DNA from 2 places in the Kitasatospora sp. NPDC058243 genome. Region 1 is predicted to be linked to the other one. Evidence: riboswitches for the same ligand, from Rfam matches in the RefSeq annotation. Region 1 holds a riboswitch; the other holds the start of a gene.

The links. A riboswitch is a leader RNA that binds a small molecule or an ion and turns the genes downstream of it on or off. The one in region 1 is predicted to bind S-adenosylmethionine.
Region 2: linked by a shared signal. The riboswitch ahead of ACFVX9_RS09285 (aminotransferase class V-fold PLP-dependent enzyme) and the one ahead of thrC (threonine synthase) in region 1 are both predicted to bind S-adenosylmethionine.

Annotation. Positions count from the first base shown of each region.
Region 1 covers NZ_JBHVWW010000053.1:3,190-12,612, forward strand. The annotation lists gene ACFVX9_RS28085 (DUF3263 domain-containing protein) at 1-139, shown strand, start outside; gene otsB (trehalose-phosphatase) at 170-1,009, shown strand; gene ACFVX9_RS28095 (trehalose-6-phosphate synthase) at 1,099-2,565, opposite strand; gene ACFVX9_RS28100 (glucosyl-3-phosphoglycerate synthase) at 2,616-3,617, opposite strand; SAM riboswitch class I at 3,765-3,901, shown strand; gene thrC (threonine synthase) at 3,919-5,199, shown strand; gene ACFVX9_RS28110 (MoaD/ThiS family protein) at 5,241-5,519, shown strand; gene ACFVX9_RS28115 (cold-shock protein) at 6,098-6,301, shown strand; gene groL (chaperonin GroEL) at 6,648-8,270, shown strand; gene ACFVX9_RS28125 (hypothetical protein) at 8,366-8,722, shown strand; gene ACFVX9_RS28130 (PadR family transcriptional regulator) at 8,833-9,216, shown strand; gene ACFVX9_RS28135 (hypothetical protein) at 9,213-9,423, shown strand, end outside.
Region 2 covers NZ_JBHVWW010000009.1:88,901-98,323, reverse strand. The annotation lists gene ACFVX9_RS09305 (c-type cytochrome) at 1-573, opposite strand, end outside; gene ACFVX9_RS09300 (heme-copper oxidase subunit III) at 762-1,382, opposite strand; gene ACFVX9_RS09295 (hypothetical protein) at 1,778-2,203, shown strand; gene trpD (anthranilate phosphoribosyltransferase) at 2,324-3,400, shown strand; SAM riboswitch class IV at 3,508-3,625, shown strand; gene ACFVX9_RS09285 (aminotransferase class V-fold PLP-dependent enzyme) at 3,678-5,111, shown strand; gene ACFVX9_RS09280 (Lrp/AsnC ligand binding domain-containing protein) at 5,139-5,420, opposite strand; gene ACFVX9_RS09275 (rhomboid family intramembrane serine protease) at 5,462-6,244, opposite strand; gene ACFVX9_RS09270 (hypothetical protein) at 6,446-6,709, shown strand; gene ACFVX9_RS09265 (NYN domain-containing protein) at 6,980-8,341, shown strand; gene ACFVX9_RS09260 (NlpC/P60 family protein) at 8,542-9,423, shown strand, end outside.

The DNA of each region.
Region 1 (9,423 bases):
GGAGGAGCTGGGGCTCTCCTCCACCCGGTACTACCAGCTGCTGAACGCGCTGCTGGACCGGCCGGAGGCACTGGCGCACGCCCCGGTGCTGGTGAACCGGCTGCGCCGGATCCGGGAGGCCCGTCGGTCCGCGCGGTAGCGGGAGGGGGCCGCGGGGTAGGGCTCGGGCATGGGCTTTGACGAGAAGTGGGTGCCGGTCACGGCTGCCGGGCGGGACGGGCTGCGGGCGATCCTGGCGGCGCCGGGCGAGGCGGTGATCGCGCTGGACTTCGACGGGACGCTGGCGCCGATCGTGGCGGACCCCGATCGGGCGCGGGCGCATCCGGGGGCGGCGGCCGCGCTGCGGGCGCTGGTGCCGGCGGTGCGGGCCGTGGTGGTGGTGACCGGGCGGCCGGCCGCGCTGGCGGCGGAGTACGGCGGCCTGGCCGGGCTGCCCGGGGTCGTGGTGCTGGGGCACTACGGCGCCGAGCGCTGGGAGGGCGGCGAGGTGACCGCGCCGCCGGTGCACCCCGGGGTGGCCGGGGCGCGGGCGGCGCTGCCGGGCCTGCTGGCGGCGGCAGGGGCGCCCGAGGGGACGTGGCTGGAGGACAAGGGGCGCTCGCTGGCGGTGCACACCCGGCGCACGGCGGCGCCCGAGGAGGCGCTGGAACTGCTGCGGGCGCCGGTCGGCGAGCTGGCGGCCGGGCACGGGCTGGTGGTGGAGCCCGGGCGGCTGGTGCTGGAGCTGCGGCCGCCGGGGGTGGACAAGGGCGCGGCGCTGACCGGCTTCCTGCGCGAGCACGGGGCTGGCTCGGTGCTGTACGCGGGGGACGACCTGGGGGACGTGGCGGCCTTCGCGGCGGTGGAGAAGCTGCGCGGCGAGGGGGTGGCGGGGCTGCTGGTGTGCAGCGGCGCGGTGGGGGACGCGCCGGTGCGCGAGCTCGCCGACCGGGCGGACCTGGTGGTCGCGGGCCCGGCCGGCGTGGTGGAACTGCTCGCGGCGCTCGGCGCGGCCGTCGGCGCGGGCTGAGCCGGGCGGCAGCGCGCGGTCGGGCCGGTTCAGCGCGCGTCGAGCCGGCTCAGAGCGCGTCGAGCCGGTTCACAGCGCGCCGAGCTGGTTCACAGCGCGTTGAGCTGGTCGAGGAACCACTGCTGCGGGGGCAGCGCGGTGGCCGCCGCCGCGAGGCGCTTGGTGCGGTCGGCGCGCTCCTCCTCGGGCATGGTGAGGCCGGCGTGCAGGGCGTCGGCGGTGGCGATGACGTCGTACGGGTTGACGGTGAGCGCGTCCTCGGCGAGTTCGGCGTACGCGCCGGCCTCGCGGGAGAGCACCAGGGCGCAGCCGTGGTCGGACACCACCGGAACCTCCTTGGCGACCAGGTTCATGCCGTCCCGGATCGGGTTGACCAGGGCCACGTCGGCGAGCCGGTAGGCGGCCAGGGAGCGCGGGAAGTCGTCGTCGACGTGCAGGATCAGCGGCTGCCAGGCGGGGGTGGCGAACTCGGCGTTGATGTCCTCGGCGAGCCGTTGGACCTGGGCGGTGTAGGCGCGGTACTCGGCGAGGTCGGTGCGCGAGGGGTAGGCGAAGGCGATGTGCACCACCCGGTCGTGCCATTCGGGGCGGGTGCGCAGCAGGTGCCGGTAGGCCTGGAGGCCGCGGACGATGTTCTTGCTCAGCTCGGTGCGGTCGACCCGGACGATGGTGCGGCGCCCGCCGACGGCCTCGCGGAGGGCGGCGAGGCGTTCGTCGACGTCCGGGCGGTGGGAGCGTTCGCGCAGGAAGTCGGCGTCGGCGCCGAGCGCGTGGACGCCGAGCCGGGTGGTGCGGCCGGCGTGGGTGACGGTCATGGCGTCCCGGTCGACCTCGGCACCGAGCAGGTCGGCGCAGCAGTCGGCGAAGGCCAGCGCCCAGCGGCGGGTCAGGAAGCCGGCCCGGTCGGCGCCCAGGATGCCGGTGAGGACGGCCTCGGCGACGTCGTCGGGCAGCAGCCGGTAGTACTCGGGCGGGGCCCACGGGGTGTGCGAGAAGTGGCCGATCCGCAGGTCGGGGCGGGCGGCGCGGAGCAGTGCCGGGGTCAGCGAGAGGTGGTAGTCCTGGACCAGCACGGCAGCCCCGGGGGCGGCCTCGGCGGCCAGCGCCTCGGCGAAGGCGGCGTTGTAGGCGCGGTAGGCGGCCCACTCGGTGCGGAACCCGGCGTCGAAGGCGGGGGCGGTGGGGGTGGCGTAGAGCAGGTGGTGGACGAACCAGAGGGTGGAGTTGGCGACGCCGTTGTAGGCGCGGGCGAAGGTGTCGGGATCGATGTCCAGCATGCGGACGGCCTGGCCGCCCACGTCGTGCCCGGCGAGGTCGAGGCGGCCGTCCGGGGCCTCTCTGGCGGCCTGTCGGTCGGCGGCGCCGAGGGCGGCGCAGACCCAGACGGCGTCGGGGTCGTCGATGGCGGAGAGGCCGGAGACCAGGCCTCCGCCGCCGCGGCGGAGGGTCAGCGTGCCGTCGTCCGCGGTGCTGAACGACACCGGTCCCCGATTGGAGGCCACCAGGACGGGGGCGGTGCCGGTCGCACTCGAACGTTCGGTCGTGAGATCGCCCATGGTTGGTACGTTGCCTGGGCTCCGGAGCGGCAAACCCTTTCGGTGGGTGTTCAGTGTCGGGTCGCGTACTCGGGCACGGTGTGCATGGGCGGGCGTTCCAGGGCGGTCACCGGGTGGGTGTGGGCGGTGAACTCCCGGCTCTGCGGGTCGCGGGTGAACTGGGTCAGCAGCGGGTGGACGAGGTCGGCCGAGGCCTTCAGCCGGTGCGTGCGGTCGAGGCGTTCGAGGGCGGTGCGGTAGATGGTGGCGGCCATCCGGCCGAGGGCCTGGCCGTCCTGGTGCCGGTGGTGCCGGACGCCGACGTCCACCTGGGCCAGGGCGTCCAGCCCGACCGTCTCCAGCGCGTCGACCAGCAGGCCGAGTTCGACGCCGTAGCCGGTGGGGAAGGGAAGCCGTTCGAGCAGCGCGCGGCGGGCCGCGTACTCGCCGCCGAGCGGCTGGACGAAACCGGCGAGTTCCGGCCAGTGCAGGTTGAGCAGCGGGCGGGCGACCAGTTCGGTGACCCGGCCGCCGCCGGCCGGGACCACCGCCCCCTCCGTCTCCAGCGGCCGGTCGTACATGGCCTTGACCAGCTGGATGTCCGGTTCGGTGAGCAGCGGGCCGAGGATGCCGGAGACGAAGGCCGGGTCGAACTCGCGCAGGTCGGCGTCGACGAAGCAGACGATGTCGCCGCGGGTGACCAGCAGCGAGCGCCAGAGCACCTCGCCCTTGCCGGGGACGGCGGGCAGCCGGGGCAGGATCGCGTCGCGGTACTCCACCCGGGCGCCGGCCCGGGCGGCGACGGCGGCGGTGGCGTCGGCCGAGCCGGAGTCGATGACGACGAGTTCGTCGACCAGCGGGAGGCGCTCCATCAGCTCGCGGCGGATGGTGCGGACGATGTCGCCGACGGTGGCCTCCTCGTCCAGTGCGGGCAGCACCACGCTGACCGTGTGGCCGGTCCGGCGCTTGGCCTCCAGCAGGGCGTGCACCGGCCGGTCGACCGCGCTCCACGAGCGGCGGCGCAGCCAGGACGCCGCCTGCGGGAGCAGCGCGGGGGTCGGTTCGGCGGGCACGGGACTCTCCTCGGCGGGGTCGGTGGGACGCGCCATCTCGCGTGGCGGACGATCCCGTTCGGGGTTGACGCCTTCGGATACAGTCTTCGTACAGCGGCCGGACCTTTGCACGTCGGGGTCGCCGTTGAGCACCACCACAATTTCACAAGCTCATCCAGAGGGACTGAGGGAACGGCCCGTTGACGTCCCGGCAACCTTCTCGCGCGGCTGTCTGTCGACAGGCCCCGGCGGGACAGGTGCCAATTCCGGCCTGTGGCGCGACCGTGCCACGGGGAAGATGAGGAGAGAGGCCTCCGCCATCATGGCTATCGACACTGTCGCACCCGCATCCGTGGACCTCGGCCCCGCCACCGCGCTGTCCTGTCGGGAGTGCGGCACCCGCTTCCCGCTCGGTCCGAGCTTCGCCTGCCTGGAGTGCTTCGGCCCGCTGGAGATCGCGTACGACTTCGGCAGCGAGGGCGCCGAGGCGCTGCGCCGCCGGATCGAGGCCGGCCCGAGTTCGATCTGGCGCTACGCGCCGCTGCTGCCCGTCCCGGCCGACGTCGCCACCAAGCCCAACCTGAACCCCGGTTGGACCCCGCTGGTCAAGGCGGACAACCTGGGCCGCGAGCTGGGCTTCACCGCGCAGCTGCACATCAAGGACGACTCGGGCAACCCGACCCACTCGTTCAAGGACCGCGTGGTGGCCTGCGCCATCGAGGCCGCGCGGGCCTTCGGCTTCACGACGCTCTCCTGCTCCTCCACCGGCAACCTGGCCGGCGCGGTGGGCGCGGCGGCCGCCCGGGCCGGTTTCAAGTCCTGCGTGTTCATCCCGCACGACCTGGAGCAGGGCAAGGTCGTCATGGCCGGGGTGTACGGCGGCGAGCTGGTCGGCATCGAGGGCAACTACGACGACGTGAACCGCTTCTGCTCGGAGCTGATCGGCGATCCGGCCGGTGAGGGCTGGGGCTTCGTCAACGTCAACCTGCGCCCCTACTACGGCGAGGGCTCCAAGACGCTGGCGTACGAGATCTGCGAGCAGCTCGGCTGGCGGCTGCCGGAGCAGATCGTCATCCCGATCGCCTCCGGCTCCCAGCTGACCAAGATCGACAAGGGGCTGCAGGAGCTGATCAGGCTCGGCCTGGTCGAGGACCGGCCGTACAAGGTCTTCGGCGCCCAGGCGGCGGGCTGCTCGCCGGTATCGGCGGCGTTCAAGGCCGGCCAGGACGTGATCCGCCCGGTCAAGCCGGACACCATCGCCAAGTCGCTGGCGATCGGCAACCCGGCGGACGGCCCGTACGTGCTGGACATCGCCCGGCGCACCGGCGGCGCGGTCGAGGACGTCACCGACGCCGAGGTGGTGGACGCGATCCGGCTGCTGGCCCGGACCGAGGGCGTCTTCGCCGAGACCGCGGGCGGGGTGACCGTCGGCGTGCTGAAGAAGCTGGTGGAGACCGGCCAGCTGGACCCGGCCAAGGAGACCGTCGCGATCAACACCGGCGACGGCCTGAAGACCCTGGACGCCGTCGCCGGGGCCGGGATGACCGCCGTCATCCGCCCGACCCTGGCGTCCTTCCACGACGCCGGCCTCGCGTCCGCCTGAAACACCCCCCACCCCGCTGGGTCGCACCCGCTAGGAGAACCATGAGCGCCAACGTCCGTATCCCCACCATCCTGCGCACCTACACCGGCGGCGCCGCCGAGGTGGCCGCCGAGGGCGCCACCCTGGGCGAGGTCATCGCCGACCTGGAGAAGAACCACGCGGGGATCGCCGCCCGCATCCTGGACGACGCCGGCAAGCTGCGCCGTTTCGTCAACGTCTACGTGAACGACGACGACGTGCGCTTCGCCGAGGGCCTGGCGACCGGGATCGCGGCCGGCGCCAGCGTCTCGATCATCCCGGCGGTGGCCGGCGGCTGCTGAGCCGCGCCCCGACCCGGGCACCCCGCCCGAGCCGTTCGTCCGACCGGCCGTCCGCGCGTACGGAATTCCGTTCTCCGTACGCACGGACGGCCGGCCGCATTTCGGCGGGAATATGGCGGGGTCAAGTCGGAGTAGAGTGTGGCTCGGTTGGGAACAGGGCTTCCCCTCATCCTCACCCGCGAATCGCCGGACGGTCGTCCGGCCGCTGAGACCGGTCGGGTGCCTGGGCCGTGAAACATGTCAGGCAGATGTCAGAATTCCCGCGGGGATTTGTAGTAATCCGTCCGCTATGTCCGGCGTGAAATGCCGAATTCCTCCCGCTTTCGCCCGTCCTGCCCCTTGGCGCGGTGCCGGAATTCCCCGCAGCTGACCCTGTTGCAGAGGGCGTCGATCCGGATACATTCAGCCGCGGTCGACGTAATCACCCGCTCACAGGGCGCCGTCAGGCACCCCCGGCGGAGGACTGCGGCGTGCACGGCTGCGCCCAGGGGGGGTTCCCCGGGCCGGCCTTCAAACCAGACCCGGGCCCGCGACCTGCGGGCGCGTGAAGGGCCAGCACAGCACTAGGGGAGTTCGGAATGGCTCAGGGCACCGTCAAGTGGTTCAACGCGGAGAAGGGCTACGGCTTCATCGCGGTCGACGGTGGTGCGGACGTCTTCGTCCACTACAGCGCGATCCAGATGGACGGCTACCGCACCCTCGAGGAGGGCCAGCGGGTCGAGTTCGAGATCTCCCAGGGACAGAAGGGCCCGCAGGCGGACATGGTCCGCGCCGCGGTGTGACCCCCTTCCGACCCCAGGAGCTCGGCGCGGCCCACGGCTGGTGACCACTCGCTTCTCGACGGGCCCGTACGACACGCGTCGTGCGGGCCCGTCGGCGTTCCCCGGCGGGGAGTTGCGCGGGTCGGCGGGAGCGCCCCGGACGGCTCGCGGGATCGCGATTGGGCTTGCACTCGACCACCCGGAGTGCTAATCATTGGCGTTAGCACTCACAGCGTGAGAGTGACAGCGGACCGGGTCGGTGAGGCCCCCGGGAGCGGTAGGGGAAAGGACCCCCGCACACCAGGGCCGTCCGTCGCGGGCACCCCTTGGTCCGAGCAGTCGACCGTGTCCCGGAGGACCACTTCTGATGGCCAAGATCATCGCCTTTGATGAGGAAGCTCGCCGCGGCCTTGAGCGTGGCATGAACCAGCTCGCCGACGCAGTGAAGGTCACGCTCGGCCCCAAGGGTCGCAACGTCGTGCTGGAGAAGAAGTGGGGCGCCCCCACGATCACCAACGACGGTGTCTCCATCGCCAAGGAGATCGAGCTCGAGGACCCCTACGAGAAGATCGGCGCGGAGCTCGTCAAGGAGGTCGCCAAGAAGACCGACGACGTCGCGGGTGACGGCACCACCACCGCCACCGTGCTCGCCCAGGCCCTGGTTCGCGAGGGTCTGCGCAACGTCGCCGCCGGCGCCAACCCGATGGCCCTGAAGCGCGGCATCGAGAAGGCCGTCGCCGCCGTCTCCGACCAGCTGCTGGCCCAGGCCAAGGACGTGGAGACCAAGGAGCAGATCGCCTCCACCGCCTCCATCTCGGCCGCCGACACCCAGATCGGCGAGCTCATCGCCGAGGCCATGGACAAGGTCGGCAAGGAAGGCGTCATCACCGTCGAGGAGAGCAACACCTTCGGTCTGGAGCTTGAGCTCACCGAGGGCATGCGCTTCGACAAGGGCTACATCTCCGCCTACTTCGCGACCGACCTGGAGCGCATGGAGGCGACGTTCGAGGACCCGTACATCCTCATCGCCAACTCCAAGATCGGCTCGGTCAAGGACCTGCTGCCGCTGCTGGAGAAGGTCATGCAGAGCGGCAAGCCGCTCGTCATCATCGCCGAGGACGTCGAGGGCGAGGCCCTGTCGACCCTGGTCGTGAACAAGATCCGCGGCACCTTCAAGTCCGTCGCCGTCAAGGCCCCGGGCTTCGGCGACCGCCGCAAGGCCATGCTCGGCGACATCGCCATCCTCACCGGTGGCACCGTGATCTCCGAGGAGGTCGGCCTCAAGCTGGAGAACGCCGGCATCGACCTGCTGGGCACCGCCCGCAAGGTGGTCATCACCAAGGACGAGACCACCATCGTCGACGGTGGCGGCGACAGCGAGCAGGTCGCCGGCCGCGTGAACCAGATCCGCGCCGAGATCGAGAACAGCGACTCGGACTACGACCGCGAGAAGCTCCAGGAGCGCCTCGCCAAGCTGGCCGGCGGCGTGGCCGTCATCAAGGCCGGCGCGGCCACCGAGGTGGAGCTCAAGGAGCGCAAGCACCGCATCGAGGACGCCGTCCGCAACGCGAAGGCCGCCGTCGAGGAGGGCATCGTCGCCGGTGGTGGCGTCGCGCTGCTGCAGGCCTCGGTCGCCTTCGACAAGCTGGAGCTGGAGGGCGACGAGGCCACCGGTGCCAACATCGTCAAGGTCGCGCTGGAGGCCCCGATCAAGCAGATCGCGACCAACGCCGGCCTGGAGGGTGGCGTCGTGGTGGAGAAGGTGCGCAACCTCCCCGCCGGTCACGGCCTGAACGCGGCCACCAACACCTACGTCGACCTGATCGCCGAGGGCATCATCGACCCGGCCAAGGTGACCCGCTCCGCGCTGCAGAACGCCGCCTCCATCGCGGCGCTGTTCCTCACCACCGAGGCCGTCATCGCCGACAAGCCGGAGAAGGCCGCTGCGGCCGCCGGCGGCGGCATGCCGGGCGGTGACATGGACTTCTGATCCTGATCGCACCGATCGGATCAGTTGGTTCCTGATCGTGTGGGCGGTCCCCTTCGGGGGGCCGCCCACACGGCGTTCTACCGGAGAATGGACAGATGGCTTCCGACGACATCGAGACCGCGCTGCACAACGCGCGGGCGCTGATCCTGGCCGACCTCACCGCGCGGGACGTGGCGGACGCCGCCGTCGTCTCCTTGGTGGAGCAGGCCGTGACGCACCGCCGCTGGTGGCTGGAGCAGTGGCCGGACGGCACCGAGTACGTGCTCGGACTGGTCGCCCAGGACGTCCAGGACGCGCTGCTGGAGGCGTACGGGCGCTGGCCGCTGTGCACCGCCTGCGCCGCCGACGGGGACCCGCACGCGCTCGGCGTGGAGCCGGAGCTGGGGCCGGAGCCGCACTGGGTGTGCGGCAAGCAGGGTGCGGTGGTCGCGCCGGTGGGGGAGCTCTCCTAGTCCGCTCGTGGCCTGCTCCTGGTCCGCTCCCAGCCCGCTCGTGGTCCGCGTGGTGGACCGGGCGGCGGGAGTACTGGACCTATAGGTAGGTTGACGATATATGTAGTCGTATGACTGAACGCTCGATGCAGGAGCCGACGCTGCTGCTGCTCACCGCCCTGGCGGACGCCCCGAGACACGGCTACGCCCTCATCCAGGAGATCGCCGCGATCTCCGAGGGCCGGGTCAAGATGCGCACCGGCACCCTGTACGGCGCCCTCGACCGGCTGCTCCAGCAGGGGCTGATCGAGGTCGCCGCGGAGGAGGTCGTGGACGGGCGGGCGCGGCGCAGCTACGCGCTGACCAGCGTCGGCCGGGAGGCGCTGGCCTCCGAGGCGGAGCGGCTGCGGGCCGTCGCCACCGAGGCGGAGCGCCGTCTCGCGAACGTCCTGTCGGCGCTGCAGGGGAAGCCGGAGCCGGAGGGGAAGTCGATGATGAGGGGGTTCTTCGCATGACCACACCCATGACCACACCGACGATGGGGGCGCCTTCGACCGCGCTGCGGGCGGCGCTGCAGTTCTACCCGCCGCGCTACCGCCGGGAGCGCGGCGAGGAGCTGGCCGCGGTGTTCGCCGACACCACGGCGGAGGCCGGCCGCTCGGCCGTCGCCCGCGAGGCGTTGGACCTGGCCGCGTACGGACTGCGGGTGCGGCTCGGGCTGA
Region 2 (9,423 bases), on a different contig from region 1:
CTGCATGGCCTCGTAGATGTGCTTGGCGTCCACGCCCTCCAGCGACGGGGCGTACTTGCCCTTGGTCAGGGCACCGCCCTGGCCGGCGAAGTTGTGGCACTGGGCGCAGTTGGTGCGGAACAGCTCGCCACCCTTGGAGATGTCGTCCGGGTTGGTCGAGGTGTACTGCTCCGGGGTCGGCGTCACCGGGCCGGGGCCGAGCGAAGCGACGAAGGCGGCGAGCTGGTCGATCTCCGCCTGCGAGTAGATGTTCTTCTTGCGCGGCACCTGGGCGCCGGGCTGCTGGGCCGGCATGCGGCCGGTACCGACCTGGAAGTCGACAGAGGCGGAGCCGACGCCGACCAGGCTCGGACCGTCGCTGCTGCCCTGGCCGTTCAGGCCGTGGCACGAGGAGCAGCCCACGGCGAAGAGCTTCTTGCCCTCATCGATCGCGAGCGACTGCGCGGCGACGTCGGCCTGCGCCTTGTCGGCGGGCGCGAACGCGGCGTACAGCCCCCCGGTTGCCGCCAGGGCGAGAAGTAGGACGACCAGCGCCGCCAATGGGTGGCGCCGTCGTGCGGAGAGCTTTTTCACGGAATAACCCCGGTGTCAGGATCTGGTCGACTGGTGGGTGCACCCGGCGGCCGGTCTGGCCGGCACGAGGCTGCCTGTCTAGGGCTGCGCGCGCGGTCGGTCGGTGGGAGCGTCGCCCACCGGCAGAATCGGCCCGACGCCGGTGAGGGCGGGGACCGAAGCCGGTGGCCAGCGACCTGATCAGCTGGTTACTTGATCAGGTAGATGGTCGCGAACAGGCCGATCCACACGACGTCGACGAAGTGCCAGTAGTACGACACGACGATCGCGGCGGTGGCCTGCTCGTGCGTGAAGCGCTTGGCTGCGTACGTCCGTCCCAGGACCAGCAGGAAGGCGATCAGACCACCCGTCACGTGCAGACCGTGGAAGCCGGTGGTCAGGTAGAACACCGTGCCGTACGGGTCGGAGGACAGCGAGAGGCCGTCCTTCTTGACCAGCTCGGTGTACTCGAAGATCTGGCCGCCGATGAAGATCGCGCCCATCACGAAGGTGATGACGAACCACGAGCGGAGCTTCTTCACGTCCCCGCGCTCGGCAGCGAACACGCCGAGCTGGCAGGTCAGCGAGGAGAGCACCAGGATCGTGGTGTTGACCGAGGAGAAGGGCACGTTGAGGGCGTGCGCCTTCTCGGTCCAGAACTCGGCTCCCTTGACGGAGCGGAGCGTGAAGTACATCGCGAAGAGGGCCGCGAAGAACATCAACTCGGAACTGAGCCAGACGATCGTTCCGACGCTGACCATGTTCGGCCGGTTGACCGATCCGTGCGCGTGCCCGGTTTCTACTGCTGTTGCTGTCGCCACGACGGACATTATGTCGGTCCCTTATTCCGTCTTCACGCCGGGGGGTGTCCCTCGGAGTGTCCGGTGCGTGCGGTATGCCCCCCTGAGGGGCGGTGGGGGACCCCAATGGCGGCTGAGCAGCGGCGTGTCCCTTTTCTGACGGTTCCTCGAAGGGGCCCGCGACCCCGTTGCCCAGCGCGTCGTTGCACGCTTGGCGGAGCCTCCGGGGGTAATGCGCGGGCCCCTTATCGGCCGTACGGGTGGTCTGGACGGGTCCGGGTGACGGGCCGTCCTCCGGGCGGGTGAGTCGCGGGCGCGGCGGCTTGAGGAGGAAGGTCCGCGAGGGGGACTCGGCGACGGGTGATCGGGAGTAGCATCCGGATCAGGCGAACGTGGTCCGGATCACACTTGAGGGAGCAGGGCCCATGGCGTACACGACCGACGAGACGCTCACCGTCCTCGTCTACAGCGATGACCGCAACACCCGCGAGCAGGTGCTGACGGCACTCGGCCGCCGGCCCGTCGAGGACCTTCCGGAACTGTCCTACCTGGAGTGCGCGACCACCCCGGCGGTGCTGAAGGCACTGGAGAAGGGCGGCGTGGACCTCTGCATCCTGGACGGCGAGGCGGTGCCGGCCGGCGGGCTCGGGCTCGGCCGCCAGCTCAAGGACGAGATCTACGGCTGCCCGCCGGTGCTGGTGCTGATCGGCCGGCCGCAGGACTCCTGGCTGGCCGCCTGGAGCCGGGCCGACGCCGCGATCTCCCGCCCGGTGGACCCGGTGGCGCTGGCCGGCGCGGTCGCCACCCTGCTGCGGGCACGGCTGGCCAAGCGGGCGCCCGTCAGCCGCTGAGCGGTGCCGTCTCACGACTAGAGAAGACGCCGCCGCGGGAACCCGACTGGTCGATAGGCTGACTCCATCCGTACGGACGTCCCCCCGACGCGGGGAACCCGACAACAGCTGGAGTCAGCCATGGTGAACGTGAACCCTGCGAACGGTGGTACCGCACCCGCGCAGGTGGTCCGCACCTGGCCGGACGTCCTGGCGGCGCTGTTGAAGGGGGAGGACCTCGACCGCTCGGCCACCGCGTGGGCGATGGACCGGATCATGAGCGGCGAGGCGTCCCCCGTCCAGGTGGCCGGGTTCATGGTGGCGCTGCGGGCCAAGGGCGAGACGGTCGACGAGATCACCGGCCTGGTGGACGCGATGTACGCGCACGCCGAGCCGCTGGACATCCCCGGCCCGGCCGTGGACATCGTCGGCACCGGCGGGGACCGGGCCAAGACCGTCAACATCTCCACCATGTCGGCGATCGTCGCGGCCGCGGCCGGCGCCAAGGTGGTCAAGCACGGGAACCGGGCCTCCTCCTCGGCCAGCGGCTCCTCGGACGTGCTGGAGAAGCTCGGCGTCCGCCTCGACCTGTCGGCCCGGCGGGTCGCCGAGATCGCCGAGGAGGTCGGGCTGACCTTCTGCTTCGCGGCCAAGTTCCACCCGTCGATGCGGCACGCCGCCACCGCCCGGCGCGACCTCGGGGTGCCGACCGCGTTCAACATCCTCGGCCCGCTGACCAACCCGGCCAAGGTCACCTCGCACGCGATCGGCTGCTTCGACACCCGGCTCGCCGCACTGATCGCCGGCGTGCTCGCCCGGCGCGGCTCGACCGGCCTGGTCTTCCGGGGCGACGACGGCCTGGACGAGCTGACCATCACCACCACCTCGCAGGTGTGGATCGTGCGGGACGGGACCGTCACCGAGACCACCTTCGACCCGCGGGACGTCGGCGTCGAGCTGGTCGGCATCGAGGCGCTGCGCGGGGCGGACCCCTCGTACAACGCCGAGGTCGCGCGTCGGCTGCTGGCGGGCGAGCGCGGGGCCGTACGGGACGCCGTCCTGATGAACACGGCGGCGGCGCTGGTCGCGCTCGACCTGGGCGAGGCGCCGCTCACCGAACAGCTCGCGGCCGGCATGGCGCGGGCGGAGCAGGCCATCGATTCGGGCGCGGCGCAGGAGCTGCTGCGGCGTTGGTCGGAGGCCACCAGCCGGATGTGAGGCGGTACTTGGGAGCCCGTGCCGCAACGTCGGCGCGGGCTCCTCGGCTGTCCGGATGGTGGATGCCTGTTTGACCACTCGCTGGGCGCGACCTAGAGTCTTGGCCAGGTCATGAGTGACAGCGTCAAGCCCCAGCTTGCTGTCCGGCAACCCTCCGTCCGTGGCGGGGTGCCCTGGGTGAGGACCGGGTCGCTCGGCGAATCGTCCGTGCGGCAAGCGCGGACGCCCGACGACTAGTACTCCCGGGGTCCCACACCCCCAGAAGGAGTGCATCCTCATGTCGATCTCCCACCCGTCGCCCGCCGCCACCCTTGTCTCGACGCGCTCCGCGCGGCAGCCTCGTGTTGAACTCTGCGCCCCCCTCGCCGTCCTCGGCCACGACGTCCAGGTCCCGCTCGCCAGCGGCGAGAAGGTCGGGTACGCGGCCCTCGACTACGCGGCCAGCTCCCCGGCGCTCCAGCGGGTCTGGGACGACGTCTCCGCCTACGCCCCCTACTACGGCAGCGTGCACCGCGGCGCCGGGTACCTCTCCCAGCTGTCCACCGACCTGTTCGAGCAGAGCCGCCGCACCGTCGCCGAGTTCCTCGACCTGCGTGAGGGCGACCAGGTGGTCTTCACACGGGCCACCACCGACTCGCTGAACCTGCTCGCCTCGGCCGTCCCGGCCGGGACCCGGGTGTTCGCCTTCGAGACCGAGCACCACGCCTCGCTGCTGCCCTGGGCGCACGCCGGGCTCGACGTCCACTACCTGCGCGCGCCGCGCTCGCACGCCGAGGCGGTCGCCGCCCTGGACGCCGCGCTCGCCGAGGCGCCCGAGGGCCCCAAGCTGCTCTGCGTCACCGGAGCCTCCAACGTGACCGGCGAGCTGTGGCCGGTCGCCGAGCTGACCGGGACCGCGCACCGGCACGGCGCCCGGGTGGTGCTGGACGCCGCCCAGCTGGCCCCGCACCACCGGGTCTCGGTGCGCGAGCTGGACGTCGACTGGATCGCCTTCTCCGGCCACAAGATCTACGCGCCCTTCGGCGCCGGTGTGCTGGCCGGCCGGGCGGACTGGCTGGACGCGGCCGACCCGTACCTGGCCGGCGGCGGGGCGACCCGGACGGTGGCCCGGGAGACCGACGGCTCGGTGGCCGTCCAGTGGCACTCCGGCCCGGCCCGGCACGAGGCCGGCTCGCCGAACGTCATCGGCGCCTACGCGATCGCCTCGGCCTGCCGGGCGCTGAGCGAGGCGGGCTTCGACGCGCTGGAGGCCCGGGAGCGGCAGCTGATCGCCCGGCTGACCGCCGGGCTGGCGGAGATCCCGCAGGTCAAGGTGCTGAACCTGTTCGGTGCCGAGGCGGCCCGGGTGGGCGTGCTGTCCTTCGTCGTCCAGGGCTGGAACAGCTCGCACTTCTCGGCCGCGCTGTCCGCCGAGTACGGCATCGGGGTCCGCGACGGCCTGTTCTGTGCGCACCCGCTGCTGCGCACCCTGCTCGGGGACGAAGAGGTCTCCCCCTCCGAGTGCGGGGCGCCCGAGCCGTCGCTGCCCGGCGAGCGCAGCCTGAACGCGATCCGGGTGAGCTTCGGGGCCGGGACCCCGGACGAGCACGTCGACCGCTTCCTGACCGCCGTCCGCGAGCTGGTCACGGACGGTGCCGCGTGGAACTACCGCAACGAGGGCGGACGCTGCGTCGCCACCGTGGAGGTCGACCGGGGGCGTCGGCAGGGCTGAGGGGCCCGGTCGGCAGGGCTGAGGGGCCTACTCGTCCAGGCCGAGGGCGAAGGCGGCCTCGAGGTCGTGCTGGGAGTAGGTGCGGAAGGCGATCTGGGTCTCGGTGTGGGCCACGCCCGGGACCTTGTTCAGCCGGCCCGGGATGACCGCGGCCAGATCGTCGTGCCGGCGCACCCGGACCATCGCCACCAGGTCGTAGCCACCGGTAACCGAGTACACCTCGCTGACGCCCTCGATGGCCGCGATGGCCTCGGCGATCTCCGGGATGCGGTCGACACTGGTCTTGATCAGGACGATGGCGGTGATCACTGTTCGGGCTCCTTTGTGGGGTGCCGCCAGCGTATCGGGCGTCAGCCGGGTCGTCTCGGGGGGTGGCTGACCGCCGTGCAGGCGTAGAGGAAGCCCGCCGCGAAGCCGATCACGTGGACCAGATAGGCCACCCCGGGCCCGGCCGAGTGGACCGACCACCACTGCAGGGCGAACCAGAGGCCGAGCACCAGCCAGGCCGGGAAGCGCAGCGGCAGGAACAGCAGCAGCGGGACGAGCGTCGTCACCCGGGCGCGCGGATGGAAGCGCAGGTAGGCGCCGAGGACGGCGGAGATCGCGCCGGAGGCTCCGATCAGCACCCGGGTGGAGCCCGGGGAGTGCGCCTCGGCGAGGGCGAAGCCGTACGTGGCCAGACTGCCGGCGGCCAGGTAGAAGAGGGTGAACCGGGCCCGGCCCAGCCGCTGTTCGACGGTGGGGCCGAAGACGTGGAGGAAGAGCAGGTTGCCCAGCAGGTGCAGCCAGCCCGCGTGCACGAAGAGCCCGGTGAGGACGGACAGCGCCGGGTGCTTGGCCGGGGTGGGCGCGGCCGGGCAGCCCGGGGCCGGGTCGGGGGCCTGGGCCAGCTGCTCGGCGGTCAGCGGGCGGCCGGCCAGCACCTCGGCGGGGATGACGCCCCAGCGCTGCTCGTACCGCTGCTCCGCGCAGAGCCGGGACTGGCCGGTGCCGTACAGCGGATTGAGCCCGGCGGCCGGGCCCAGCAGGAACACCAGGGTGTTGACCGCGATCAGGGCGTAGGTGACCGCCGGGGCGGGCACGGACGGGCGTTCGCCCCGCGCGTCGGTGTGCCCGGGGGCCGTCAGTGCCATGCGGCCAAGCATCCCTCCGTGTCGGGCGTGTGACACGGCCTTGTACGGCAGGTGGACTAGCCCGCTCGTTCTCCTGACTGGTGGCCGGGATGGTTGCCTCAGGCAATAGGCTTGGGGCGGGCAATCCCGCCTCCCGCCGCCGACGCCGGGGCCCCGGGGGGAGCGCCTAGCCCACCCAGGGACCACCCGAGAGGACCCCCGATGACCGTCCCCGCCCTGACCGCCGAGACGCGCTGGCGCTGCACCCTGTGCGGAAACCTCACCCGCTTCGACGTGACCCGCACCGCGCGGGTCACCGAGTTCCTGCACTTCGACCTGGCCGGCGAGTCCAAGGTCGAGGAGACCGAGGTGCTGAGCGAGACGATCGAGTCGGTGCGCTGCCGCTGGTGCAACGCCGTGGACCAGGTCGAGCTGGTGGCCCGTCCGGGTGCCGAGAGCGCGGAGGCCTCCGCCGAGCAGGGTTGACGCCCGACGGCGCGGGGGGCGGGTGCGCGGCGCGCCTGCCCGCCGCGCTGGGACAATACAGACAGGACGCGCGGAGCGTGACGACAGGGCGGCGGCCGCGGGCCGTGACCCCGTAGGACCAGGATCGGAGCCGAGGACGTGGTGGACGCAGCGAGGGAGCCCGCCGAAGCGCAGGGGCTTCAGCCTGCTGCCGCCGCGCAGGCGCAGGCCGCCGACGCGGCCCCGTCCGGGCCCGCGGCCGTCGGCGAGGCGGCGGGTTCCGATGCGTCGGTGGGCTCCGGCGAGGCGGTGGGTTCCGGCGAGGCGGTGGCGGAGCGTGCTGCCGAGAAGCTGGACCGGCCGCTGCCCGAGGGCGTGCGCCGGCGCGTGGTCGGCCTGGCCTCGGACGCGCTCGGCGGGCTGCCGCCCGGCGAGCTCCCGCAGAGCCTGCGCCAGTACGTCAAGTTCACCCCGGCCCGGCGGGCCAAGTACGCGGCCACGGCGCTGGCCGCGGCGCTGGAGTCGGAGCCGGCGTTCCGGGTGCGGATAGCGGAGCGGCTGAGGCTGGGCCAGCCGGACCTGGTGAAGGCGTTGGAGTCGGGCAGCGTCCCGGGCGCCGCCGATCCGATGGACGTCGCGGCCGCCGCCTACCTGGTGCGGTCGGCTGGCTGGAGCCGGCTGGTGGCCGAGGCCGGGGAGGAGGCCGAGCGGGCCGGCGCCGAGGGCGCGGCCGCCGAGGCCACCCGGCTGGTGGAGAAGTTGCAGGCGGAGCTCGCCGAGCTGCGGTCAGCGGCCCGGGCGGACCTGGAGCGGCAGCGTGCGGAGTCCGAGGACGTCCGCCGGGAGGCCGAGTCGCTGCGGAAGAAGGTGCGCTCGCTGGAGAGCGACACCCGCCGGGCGCAGGCCGAGACCAGGCGGCTGACCGCCGAGCTGGAGGCCGCGAGGGCGCAGGCGGCCACCGAGCGCGGCGCCGCGGAGTCCGAGGCGCGGCGGCTGCGGCACCGGGTCGGCGAGCTGGAGACGGCGGCCGAGCAGGGCCGCCGGTCGGCCCGCGAGGGCCGCAGCGTCGAGGACATGCGGCTGCGGCTGCTGCTGGACACGGTGCTGCAGTCGGCGCAGGGGCTCCAGCGGGAGCTGGCGCTGCCGGTCTCCCAGATCCGGCCGGGGGACCTGGTGGAGGCGGTGGTGCCGGGGGCGGCCTCGCCGCACGACGTGGCCCGGCGCGGTCTGGCCGACGACGATCCGGCGCTGCTGGACCAGTTGCTGGCGATCCCGCAGGTGCACCTGGTGGTGGACGGCTACAACGTGACCAAGACGGGCTATCCGACGCTGCCGCTGGAGCAGCAGCGGATCCGGCTGCTGGGCGGGCTGGCGATGCTGGCCCAGCGCACGCAGGCGGAGGTCACCTGCGTGTTCGACGGGCAGGACCTGGACGTTCCGGTGATCATGGCGCCACCGCGGGGGGTGCGGGTGCGGTTCAGCCGGACCGGCGAGACCGCGGACGAGCTGATCCGCCGTCTGGTGCGGGCCGAGCCGCAGGGGCGTCCGGTGGTGGTGGTGTCCACCGACCGGGAGGTCGCGGAGGGCGTGCGGAAGGCGGGCGCGCGCCCCGTGGCCTCCGTTCTGCTGCTGAACCGGCTGGCGCGGCCCTGACGGCTGCCGCGACGGAATGACGCCTGGTCAGCGCCCGGTTTGCGGCGGTGTGCACATCCGGTGAAGCCTGCGGGGGAAGTGGAGTTCACGCCTTCGGGGGAGTGGCAAAACCCGTGGATCTTCCCTAGGGTGTGGCGTCAAACCTATTTTCCGGATTCTCACCTGATCGGGTGAGGCCGATGGAAGAAGGAGCAATTCCCTTGGCCTCCCACCGCCGTCCCAAGCAGCCGAGCCGCGCCCGGGTCTCCGTGCTCACCGCTGCCGCGGCGACCGCGGTCGCCCTCTCCGCGCAGGTCGCCGCGCACGCCGCGCCCCAGCCCAGCAAGAGCGACGTCAAGGCGCAGATCGACCAGCTCCAGCAGGACCAGGAGCAGGCGGCGGAGAAGTACAACGGCGCCAAGGAGCGGGCCGACCAGCTCCGCAAGCAGTCCGACCAGCTGCAGGACAAGGTGGCCCGCAGCCAGGACGAGATGACCCAGCTCCAGACCGGCCTGGCCGGCGTGGCGGGCGAGCAGTACCGCACCGGCGGCATCGACCCGTCCGTCCAGCTGATGCTCTCCTCGGACCCGTCCGGCTACCTGGAGAAGGCGTCCAGCGCCCAGCAGGCCAGTGCCAGCGAGTCCGAGGCGCTCAAGGCGCTGCTGGACCAGCAGCGCCGGCTGGACCAGGAGAAGTCCGAGGCCGCCGCCGTCCTGGCCTCGCTCGACTCCACCACCAAGGACCTGAACCAGGCCAAGACGGACGTCAACCAGAAGCTCAAGGCCGCGCAGGACCTGCTGAACTCGCTCAGCGCCTCCGACCGCGCCGCGCTGCGGGCCCAGCAGCAGCAGGACGACCGCGCCTCGCGCGGCAGCGACCGCGCCGACCTCGGCAGCCTCCCGCAGGCCGGCGGCTACGCGGGCGTGGCCGTCGCCAAGGCGATGAGCAAGCAGGGCTCGCCGTACGTGTGGGGCGCCACCGGCTCGACCACCTTCGACTGCTCGGGCCTGATGGTCTGGGCGTACGGCCAGGCCGGCGTCTCGCTGCCGCGTACCTCGCAGGAGCAGGGCAACGTCGGCACCAAGGTCACGCTGGACCAGGCC